2 regions of the Luteimonas sp. 3794 genome follow, and region 2 is predicted to be linked to the other one. Evidence: riboswitches for the same ligand, from Rfam matches in the RefSeq annotation. Region 2 holds a riboswitch; the other holds the start of a gene.
The links. A riboswitch is a leader RNA that binds a small molecule or an ion and turns the genes downstream of it on or off. The one in region 2 is predicted to bind cobalamin.
Positions count from the first base shown of each region.

Region 1: linked by a shared signal. The riboswitch ahead of btuB (TonB-dependent vitamin B12 receptor) and the one ahead of J2X52_RS02295 (ribonucleoside-diphosphate reductase subunit alpha) in region 2 are both predicted to bind cobalamin.

Region 1 covers NZ_JAVDVJ010000002.1:467,468-471,661, forward strand. The annotation lists gene J2X52_RS05740 (TMEM175 family protein) at 1-587, opposite strand, end outside; gene J2X52_RS05745 (GAF domain-containing protein) at 586-1,068, shown strand; gene J2X52_RS05750 (TfoX/Sxy family protein) at 1,065-1,439, shown strand; cobalamin riboswitch at 1,490-1,709, shown strand; gene btuB (TonB-dependent vitamin B12 receptor) at 1,833-3,722, shown strand; gene J2X52_RS05760 (S-methyl-5'-thioinosine phosphorylase) at 3,895-4,194, opposite strand, start outside.
Region 2 covers NZ_JAVDVJ010000001.1:508,654-512,847, reverse strand. The annotation lists gene J2X52_RS02305 (mechanosensitive ion channel domain-containing protein) at 1-58, shown strand, start outside; gene J2X52_RS02300 (hypothetical protein) at 72-863, opposite strand; cobalamin riboswitch at 1,470-1,685, shown strand; gene J2X52_RS02295 (ribonucleoside-diphosphate reductase subunit alpha) at 1,873-4,194, shown strand, end outside.

The DNA of each region.
Region 1 (4,194 bases), on a different contig from region 2:
CCGGCTTCCTGTCTCAATACGCAGCGCTCGACCGGATCGAGCGCCAGCACGTCGGCGCGCGCAAGTCCGTGCCGGTTGAGCAAGAGCATGATGCTGCACATCGCGGCGAAGCCGATGCCGTAGATGACGTAAAGACTGCGGAATTCGCCTTCGCTGAAGCCGATCGGCATCGGCGACGGCGCCCAGCCACCGGTCAGAAAATGCAGGGCGATGCCCATGATCAGGCGCAACGGGTAGACGTACAGCAGCGCTACCGCGATCAGCATCAGGCCGAGCGTGGTCACTCGCGCATCGGCCAGCCCGGTGCGGCGACTGAAACGATGGTGGGTCGCCCAGAACATGGCGAGAATCGCAAAGCCCGCCAGAAACGCCGGCGCGCGGCGGAGCGCTTCATGCAGCTCGGGCACATTTGCTGGCATTGCATCGAACGACACGACTAGCAGCGTCACCGCGAAGGCGAATGCGGCGTCGACGAACGTCTCGAGGCGCGAGGCCTGTCTGCCTCGCAGCCGGAACCCGTCCGCATCCCGCGGCAGCGCATCCAGCTGCAGCGGCCCCGCCGGGGCCGCTGCTACACTTCGCGACATGTTCACGTCATCTCCCCTGACCGGCTCCAAGGCCGAACAGTATGCCGCGCTGGCGGCCCAGGCACGGGCGCTGCTGCACGGCGAACGCGATGCGATCGCCAATGCAGCGAACCTCTCGGCGCTCGTCTATCACGCCCTGCCCGACCTCAACTGGGTGGGCTTCTATCTGTTCGACGGCACCGAACTCGTGGTCGGGCCGTTCCAGGGTCTGCCGGCCTGCGTGCGCATTCCACTCGACAAGGGCGTCTGCGGCGCCGCGGCGCGTACGCGCGAAACACAGCGCATCGACGACGTGCATGCGTTTCCCGGCCACATCGCCTGCGACAGCGCCTCGCGTTCGGAACTGGTCGTTCCTCTGTATATCGGCGAGCGCCTGATCGGCGTGTTCGACATCGACAGTCCTGTGCCGGCGCGTTTCGACGTTGAAGACCAGACCGGTATCGAGTCCCTCGCTGCCGCCTATCTCGAATCGATGCAATGACCGCACCGACGCCGCTGAAGCTGCGCAACATCGGCCCCAAGTCCGCGGCCTGGCTGCGTCAGGTCGGCCTGCGCACGCGCGAGGATCTGGAAGCGGCCGGCGCGGTGGATGCGTTCGTCAAAGTGCGGCGCGCGGGCTTCAAGCCCAGCCTCAATCTGCTGTATTCGCTGGAAGGCGCGTTGCTCGACTGCCATTGGCAGGACGTGCCCGAAACGCGTCGCGTGCAACTGGTCGAAGCTGCGGAGGCCGCGACCGCCCTGCTCCCTGATCCGCGCGCGCGCCAGGCCGCCGGACCGGTGACGACGACCATCAGCGAAACGTTCGAGCCCGAATCGCCGCTGGACAGCCTATTCGACCGCCGCGACGACTGACCGCCACACCGGCGCGCCCTGCCCGCGCCCGCAGTCCTGCGCTCACGTACAATCCGCGCCAGCTTCATGGTGACCCGCCGGTGTTCTGCCGTCCGGGTTGAAACGGGAAGCCGGTGACGCGCGTATGCGCCAGCCCGGCACTGCCCCCGCAACGGTAAGCGTGTTCAAGGCATCGCATCCGCCACTGTGCTCCGGCCCGGGAAGGCGCGACGCCCGGGAGAACTCTCCCACGCGCGAGTCCGGAGACCGGCCACGAAGTCTTCCTCGATTGCGATGCGGCGGGCATTGCGGCGGCGTTCCGGACGGCTTTTGCGCGTCCGGCCGGCAGCCGTGTCCGTCCTCGCGATCTCCCGACATCTCGCGTGCGTGGGTGCACGCGACCAGGAGACTGCAATGCCGTTCCGTACTCTGACCGTGGCGATCGTCGCCGCACTCGCTTCACCGATCGCCGCAGCGGCGACCGCCGCCGACGCGCGCGATCTCGACACCGTGCTCGTGACCGCCAACCGCGCCGAAAGCACGCTCGGCGACACCATCGTGCCGGCCCAGGTCATCGACCGTGCCGAGATCGAACGCACCCAGGCGCGTGACCTGCCCGAACTGCTGCGCGGCCGCGCCGGCATCCAGATCGCGAACCAGGGCGGCCCGGGCAAGCTCAGCTCGGTGTTCATGCGCGGCAGCGAGTCCGACCACGTGCTGGTGCTCGTCGATGGCGTGCGCATCGGCTCGGCGACCGCCGGACTGGCGTCGTTCCAAGACATCCCGGTCGACCAGATCGAGCGCATCGAAATCGTCCGCGGCCCGCGCTCCAGCCTCTACGGCTCGGAAGCCATCGGCGGTGTCATCCAGATCTTCACCCGTCGCAACACCGGTGCGGTCCGCCCGCACGCGCGTGTCGGCGTGGGCAGTCACAACCTGCGCGAAGCCAGCGCCGGCCTCGGTGGCCGTGCCGGCCGCGGCTGGTTCGGCGTCGACGCGGCGTTCCAGCGCACCGATGGCATCAATGCCTGCCGAGGCCGTGGTCCATTGAACGACGACTTCGGGGCCGGCTGCTTCGTCGACGAACCCGACCGTGACGGCTACCGCAACCGGTCGTTCAATCTGCGTGGCGGTGTCGAACTCGCGGACGGCCTGACGCTCGAGGGCAATGCGCTGCGTGCCGACGCCTTCAACGAATACGACGGCAGCTACGGCAACGAGGCAGAAAACGTGCAGCAGGCCGCCGGCGGCAAACTCACGTACGCGCCTTCCGACGTGGTGCGCCTGACTGCGCAGGCCGGCCGTTCTTACGACAAGTCGATGACCTACCAGCGAAATGCGGACGCAGGAACGCGGACTGATTTCGGTCATCTGGATACCCGCCGCGACACCGGGTCGTTACAGGCGGACTTCACCCTCGCCCCGACACAGGCCTTGAGCCTCGGGTTCGACTGGCTATCGGACAACGTGGAAAGTCAGACCGTCTACGCGGTGACCCAGCGCGACAATTTCGCGACGTTCGCGGAGTACCAGGGACGATTCGGTGCACACCGCCTGCAGGCGAGCGCGCGCTATGACGACAACGAACAGTTCGGCGGTCACGGTACCGGCAGCATCGGCTGGGGCATGGATCTCGAGCGCGGTCTTCGCCTCAACGCGAATGTCGGCACGGGGTTCAAGGCACCAACATTCAATGACCTTTACTACCCGGGCTCGGAAAGCCCGGACCTCAAGCCGGAGCGTTCGAAGAGCGCCAACATTGGCGTCGCGCAGTATTCGGATAGCTGGAACTGGTCGTTCAACGTGTTCGAAAGCCGGATCGACGACCTGATCGTGTTCGTCTACCCGCCGCCGGATTTCATCGGCACCGGCATGAACATCGAAGAAGCCCGTATCCGCGGCGCCGAACTGACGTTCGCAACCACCCTCGCCGGCTTCGATCTGTCGACCGAACTGAGCCACGTCTATCCACGCGACCGCAGCGACAGCGCCAACAACGGCAACTTGCTTGCCCGTCGTGCGCGCAACAGCGGCCGTCTCGACATCGACCGAAGCCTGGGCGACTTCCGCATCGGCACCACGCTGCGCGCCAGCAGCAGCCGTTTCGACAACGCCACCAATACGGTGCGCGTCGCCGGCCACGGCACGCTGGACCTGCGCGCCGCGTGGGCATTCAACCCCGACTGGACGCTGGAAGCCCGCGCGACCAACGTGCTCGACAAGGATTACGAGACCATCGCGTGGTACTACCAGCCCGGCCGCGAATACGGCCTCGCGCTGCGCTGGTCGCCGACCGCGCGCTAATCAAGAAAGAAACCCCGCAAATGCGGGGTTTCTTCTTTTGCGGCAGCCATGAAAAAAGCGGTCTCGTCTCTATGCTGCGCGGATGGCAGCGGCAGGCCGTCAAAGCAAATCGAAAAGTGCAGCACCGGCACGCGGCGCCGGCTGGGCGCTCGGTCAGCGCGCCGCTAGGAGATCAGCCCGCAAGCAACGCCCGCAACAGCGGAGGAATGCCCGACGATGCGGCGGCGACATTGTCGAGCACGTCCTCGAAGGTGATCACCTCGTCCACCTGCGGACCGGCGCCCGCCGCCCAGTTGGCGACGATCGCCAGACACGCGTAGTCGAGCCCGAGTTCGCGCGCGAGGCCTGCTTCCGGCATGCCGGTCATACCGACCAGATCGCAGCCGTCGCGGCGCATGCGGGCGATCTCGGCTCGCGTCTCCAGCCGCGGGCCCTGGGTGGCGCCGTAGCAACCGCCATCGACCAGCGTCAC
Region 2 (4,194 bases):
GGCGCACGGCGCGGCGACGGTCTATCCGCCCCCGCCGCCGGCGCCCGCAGGCATCTGACCGCAGCGCCGCGTCAGCGGCAGTTGGACGCATCCACCGCCCGGATCGATTCGATGCGGCCGTTGCCGGTCGCCACGTGCACGCACTCGCGTGAGCGCGCGTTCCACCAGGTCACGACCGAGCGACCATCGCGCTGCTGCGCATCGCGATCGACAAAGCCGCGGGCCTGCAGTTCGGTCTCCGCGCCGGCCGCACGCGCACCGACCAGATCGTCCAGCCGACCCGTGCCCGAGCCGCCAGTGCTGCCTGACTGCCACGGCACCTGCGCGGAGCGTTCGCGCATGCCCGCGCCGTAGCCGTCGCTGTAGGCGCCACTGTCGGCGTCGGCGCGGTAGCCGTGCAGCGCGTCGCGATAGCCACGTTCGTAATCGGCCTCGTGACGCGGATCGTCGGCGTGGTCGCCGTCGTCGTGGTGGTGCGAGCGGTGGGCGAGCGCGGCGATGCCCAGGATCGCCGCGGCCGCGACGGCCGCCTTGGCGCCGTCGCTCATGCCGTCCCGGCCACCGCCGTCCTGTTGCCCGCAGTCGGGTGCCGGCGCGGTCACCGTTGACGCCACGCGCCCGCGATCGCTGCGCACCATCACGCAGCGCCGGTCGCGCGCGTTCCACCAGCTGCCGTAATCGCCCGAGCCCGATTGCCGCACATATCCGCGCGCACCCAGCGTGCGCGACGCGGCGCGGTCGTCGAGGCCCTGCAGATCGCCGAGCCCCGGCGCGGGATCCTGGGCGGACACCAGCGGCGTCGCGAACAGGGCGGACAGCGAAAGCGTGGCAGCGGCCAACGCGCTGCGGCGGATGACGCACATGAGGCACCTCCGGTTGTGCCGGCCGGACCGGCCGCGCTCGGCGCAGATTGCGCCGGAAATTGTGCAGGGCATGTGGCGGCGTTCGGGGTTTTGACGGCGGCCTCCTGTTCGGCCCCACGCGCGGCTTGAAGCCCTCCCCCGTGTACGGGGGAGGGTTGGGTGGGGGCAATCCGTCAGACCGTACGGAAATCGATCTCCAAGAACCAAGCCCCCTGGATCGCCAGCCGGACCACGACCGGACGCTTCGCCCCCTCCCCACCCTCCCCCGCGTGCGGGGGAGGGCTTGAAGCGCGCTCCGGCCAGAGGTTTGCGGGCAGAGCCCTCCGCATGGACGGGTGGGGGCCGGGCTCCACAGTGACGTCCAGGAGCACCCCCATCCGCCCCGCCAGACCAGCCGTCCGGCTGTTGAAAGCCGCGGAGCAGGCGCTCCGCGCACCTTCCTCACGAGGAGGGAGAATCAAGAAAAATCATCCCGAAGGCCTTGCCCTTCGCACCCCGATCTGCATCCACCGGCCCGCACGAAGGGCTTGACGAACGGCGATTCCCGTCATGAAGCCGCCTGCCGCGCGTTCACTACATTTAGCGTTGACGCTGCCGAGGTACCCCACTATCTTGGGCCCGGTCGGTTCCGCGTCCCCCCAAGGGCTGTGGATTAAAACGGGAAGCCGGTGACGCCTCGCGCCACTCCGGCACTGCCCCGCAGCGGTAATTGGGAACAAACCCGCCACCAGCACTGGAGCAATCCGGGAAGCGGCGGGGGAGGAGAAGGCGCTGCCTTCGTGCCCATGAGTCCGAAGACCTGCCGACAGCCGCGTGGAGCACAACGCGCGGTGCCGGCTGCGGACGTCCCGTGGGGGGCGGGTTGCGTAAGTGGGGGGCGATGGCGCTGTGCGCCCGATCGCGATTCCTGCGACGCCGCCCATCCACCCTTGGATCGCCCAGCAGCCGCCGGACCCGACGCGGGGTGGGCCGGTCGTGTGCGCGAATGCACTGGATACAGAGAGGACGCATGACCAGCCACGAGACCCTCGCGACCGACACCCCGGCCGCCGCCGCAAACGCCACGCCAGACACCGTCACCGCGCCTGCCACACCCACCATTTCCGTTGCGCCGCCCGCCGTCGAACCCGACGACGTGGTGCCGCCACCCCCGAGTGCCGCCATGAACACCGCAATTGCAGAAGTCTTCGACGCCGACGCCGGCGTTTCCAACTGGATCACCAAGGAAGCCGGCAACCGCCGCATTCCGTACGACCGTGCGCGCCTGGAGCGCAGCATCGATCGCACCCATGCCGAGTTCCCTCAGCTCGACATCGCCGACTACAAGCGCAGCGTGTTCGGCTTCGTCGAGCGCAAGGAGGCCGTCAACGCCGACGATCTGGTCGACCATCTGATCCGCGAGGCCGAGGCCCGCGTCGATGTCACCGCGCCGGAGTGGGAATTCTTCGCCGCCCGCCTGTACCTGCACCGCCTGTACAAGCGCGCCAGCCGCAACCGCTTCTACGACGCCGAGCAGAAGTACGGCTCCTACGTCGGCCTGCAGGAGTCGCTGGCCGACCGCAACATCTATTCCAACGACATCCTGCGCGCCTATTCCAAGGAAGAGCTGCAGGAAGCCGGCCGCATGATCGAGCCCGAGCGCGACAGGCTGTTCGCCTACAACGGCCTGTACCTGCTGGCCACGCGCTACCTCGCCACCGACACCTCGCGCGCCGTGTTCGAGCTGCCGCAGGAACGCTGGCTGACCATCGCCCTGTACCTGATGCAGAACGAGACCAAGGGTGGCCGCGAGCGCCGCATGCAGCTCGTCGGCGAGGCCTACTGGGCGCTGTCGAACCTGTACATGACCGTGGCCACGCCGACGCTGCAGAACGCCGGCAAGGTCGGCGGCCAGCTGTCGTCGTGCTTCATCGACACTGTCGACGACAGCCTGCAGGGCATCTACGACTCCAACACCGACATCGCCCGCGTCTCCAAGGGCGGCGGCGGCGTGGGCGCGTACATGGGTTACGTGCGCTCCAGCGGCTCGGCCATCCGCGGCGTGCCCAACTCCTCCGGCGGCGTGGTGCCGTGGATCAAGCAGCTCAACAACACCGCCGTGTCGGTGGACCAGCTGGGCCAGCGCAAGGGCGCGGTCGCGGTCTACCTCGACATCTGGCACCGCGACATCGAGAACTTCCTCGACCTGCGGCTCAACAACGGCGACCAGCGCCTGCGCGCGCACGACGTGTTCACCTCGATCTGCATCCCCGACATCTTCATGGAAGCGGTCGACCGTCGCGGCGACTGGTACCTGTTCGACCCGCACGAGGTCCACAAGATCAAGGGCTTCTACCTGCAGGATTTCTTCGACGAGAAGAAGGGCGACCCGAACGGCAGCTTCCGCCGCAAGTACGAGGAAGTCGTGGCCGACGAGCGCATCAGCCGCAAGACCGTCAAGGCGATCGACATCTTCAAGCGCGTGATGGTGAGCCAGCTCGAAACCGGCAACCCCTTCATGTTCTACCGCGACGAAGTGAACCGGAAGAACCCGAACAAGCACGTCGGCCGCGTGTACTCGTCGAATCTCTGCACCGAGATCCTGCAGAACATGAGCCCGACGAAAATGATGCAGGAGATCATCTCCGGCAACCAGATCGTCACCACCAAGCAGGCCGGCGACTTCGTCGTCTGCAACCTGTCGTCGGTGAACCTGGGCCGCGCGATCGTGCCGCAGGCCGGCCAGAGCGATCTGATCACCGACGTGCTCGAGCGGCTGATCCCGATCCAGGTGCGCATGCTCGACAACGTGATCGATCTCAACATGCTGCCCGTGCCGCAGGCCACGATCACCAACCAGAAGTACCGCGCCATCGGCCTCGGCACCTTCGGCTGGCACCACCTGCTGGCGCAGAAGGGCATCCAGTGGAACGACGCGCAGGCCGAGGATTTCAGTGATTCGCTGTACGAGCGCATCAACTTCCTCACCGTGCAGGCCAGCATGGAACTCGCGAAGGAAAAGGGCGCCTACCCGGTGTTCGCCGGCAGCGACTGGCACACCGGCGCCTACTTCAGCGACCGCAGCTACAACTCGCCCGAGTGGCTGGATCTGGCCGCGCAGGTCGGCGTCAACGGCATGCGCAACGGCTGGCTGATGGCGGTCGCCCCGAACATGTCCACCGCACAGATCGCCGGCTCCACCGCGTCGATCGATCCGATCTACTCCGCGTTCTATTACGAAGAGAAGAAGGACTACCGTCGCCCGGTCGCCGCCCCCGGCCTGTCGCTCGAGACCTGGCCCTACTACGAGAAGGGCGCCTACAAGGTCGACCAGTTCGCGTCCGTGCGCCAG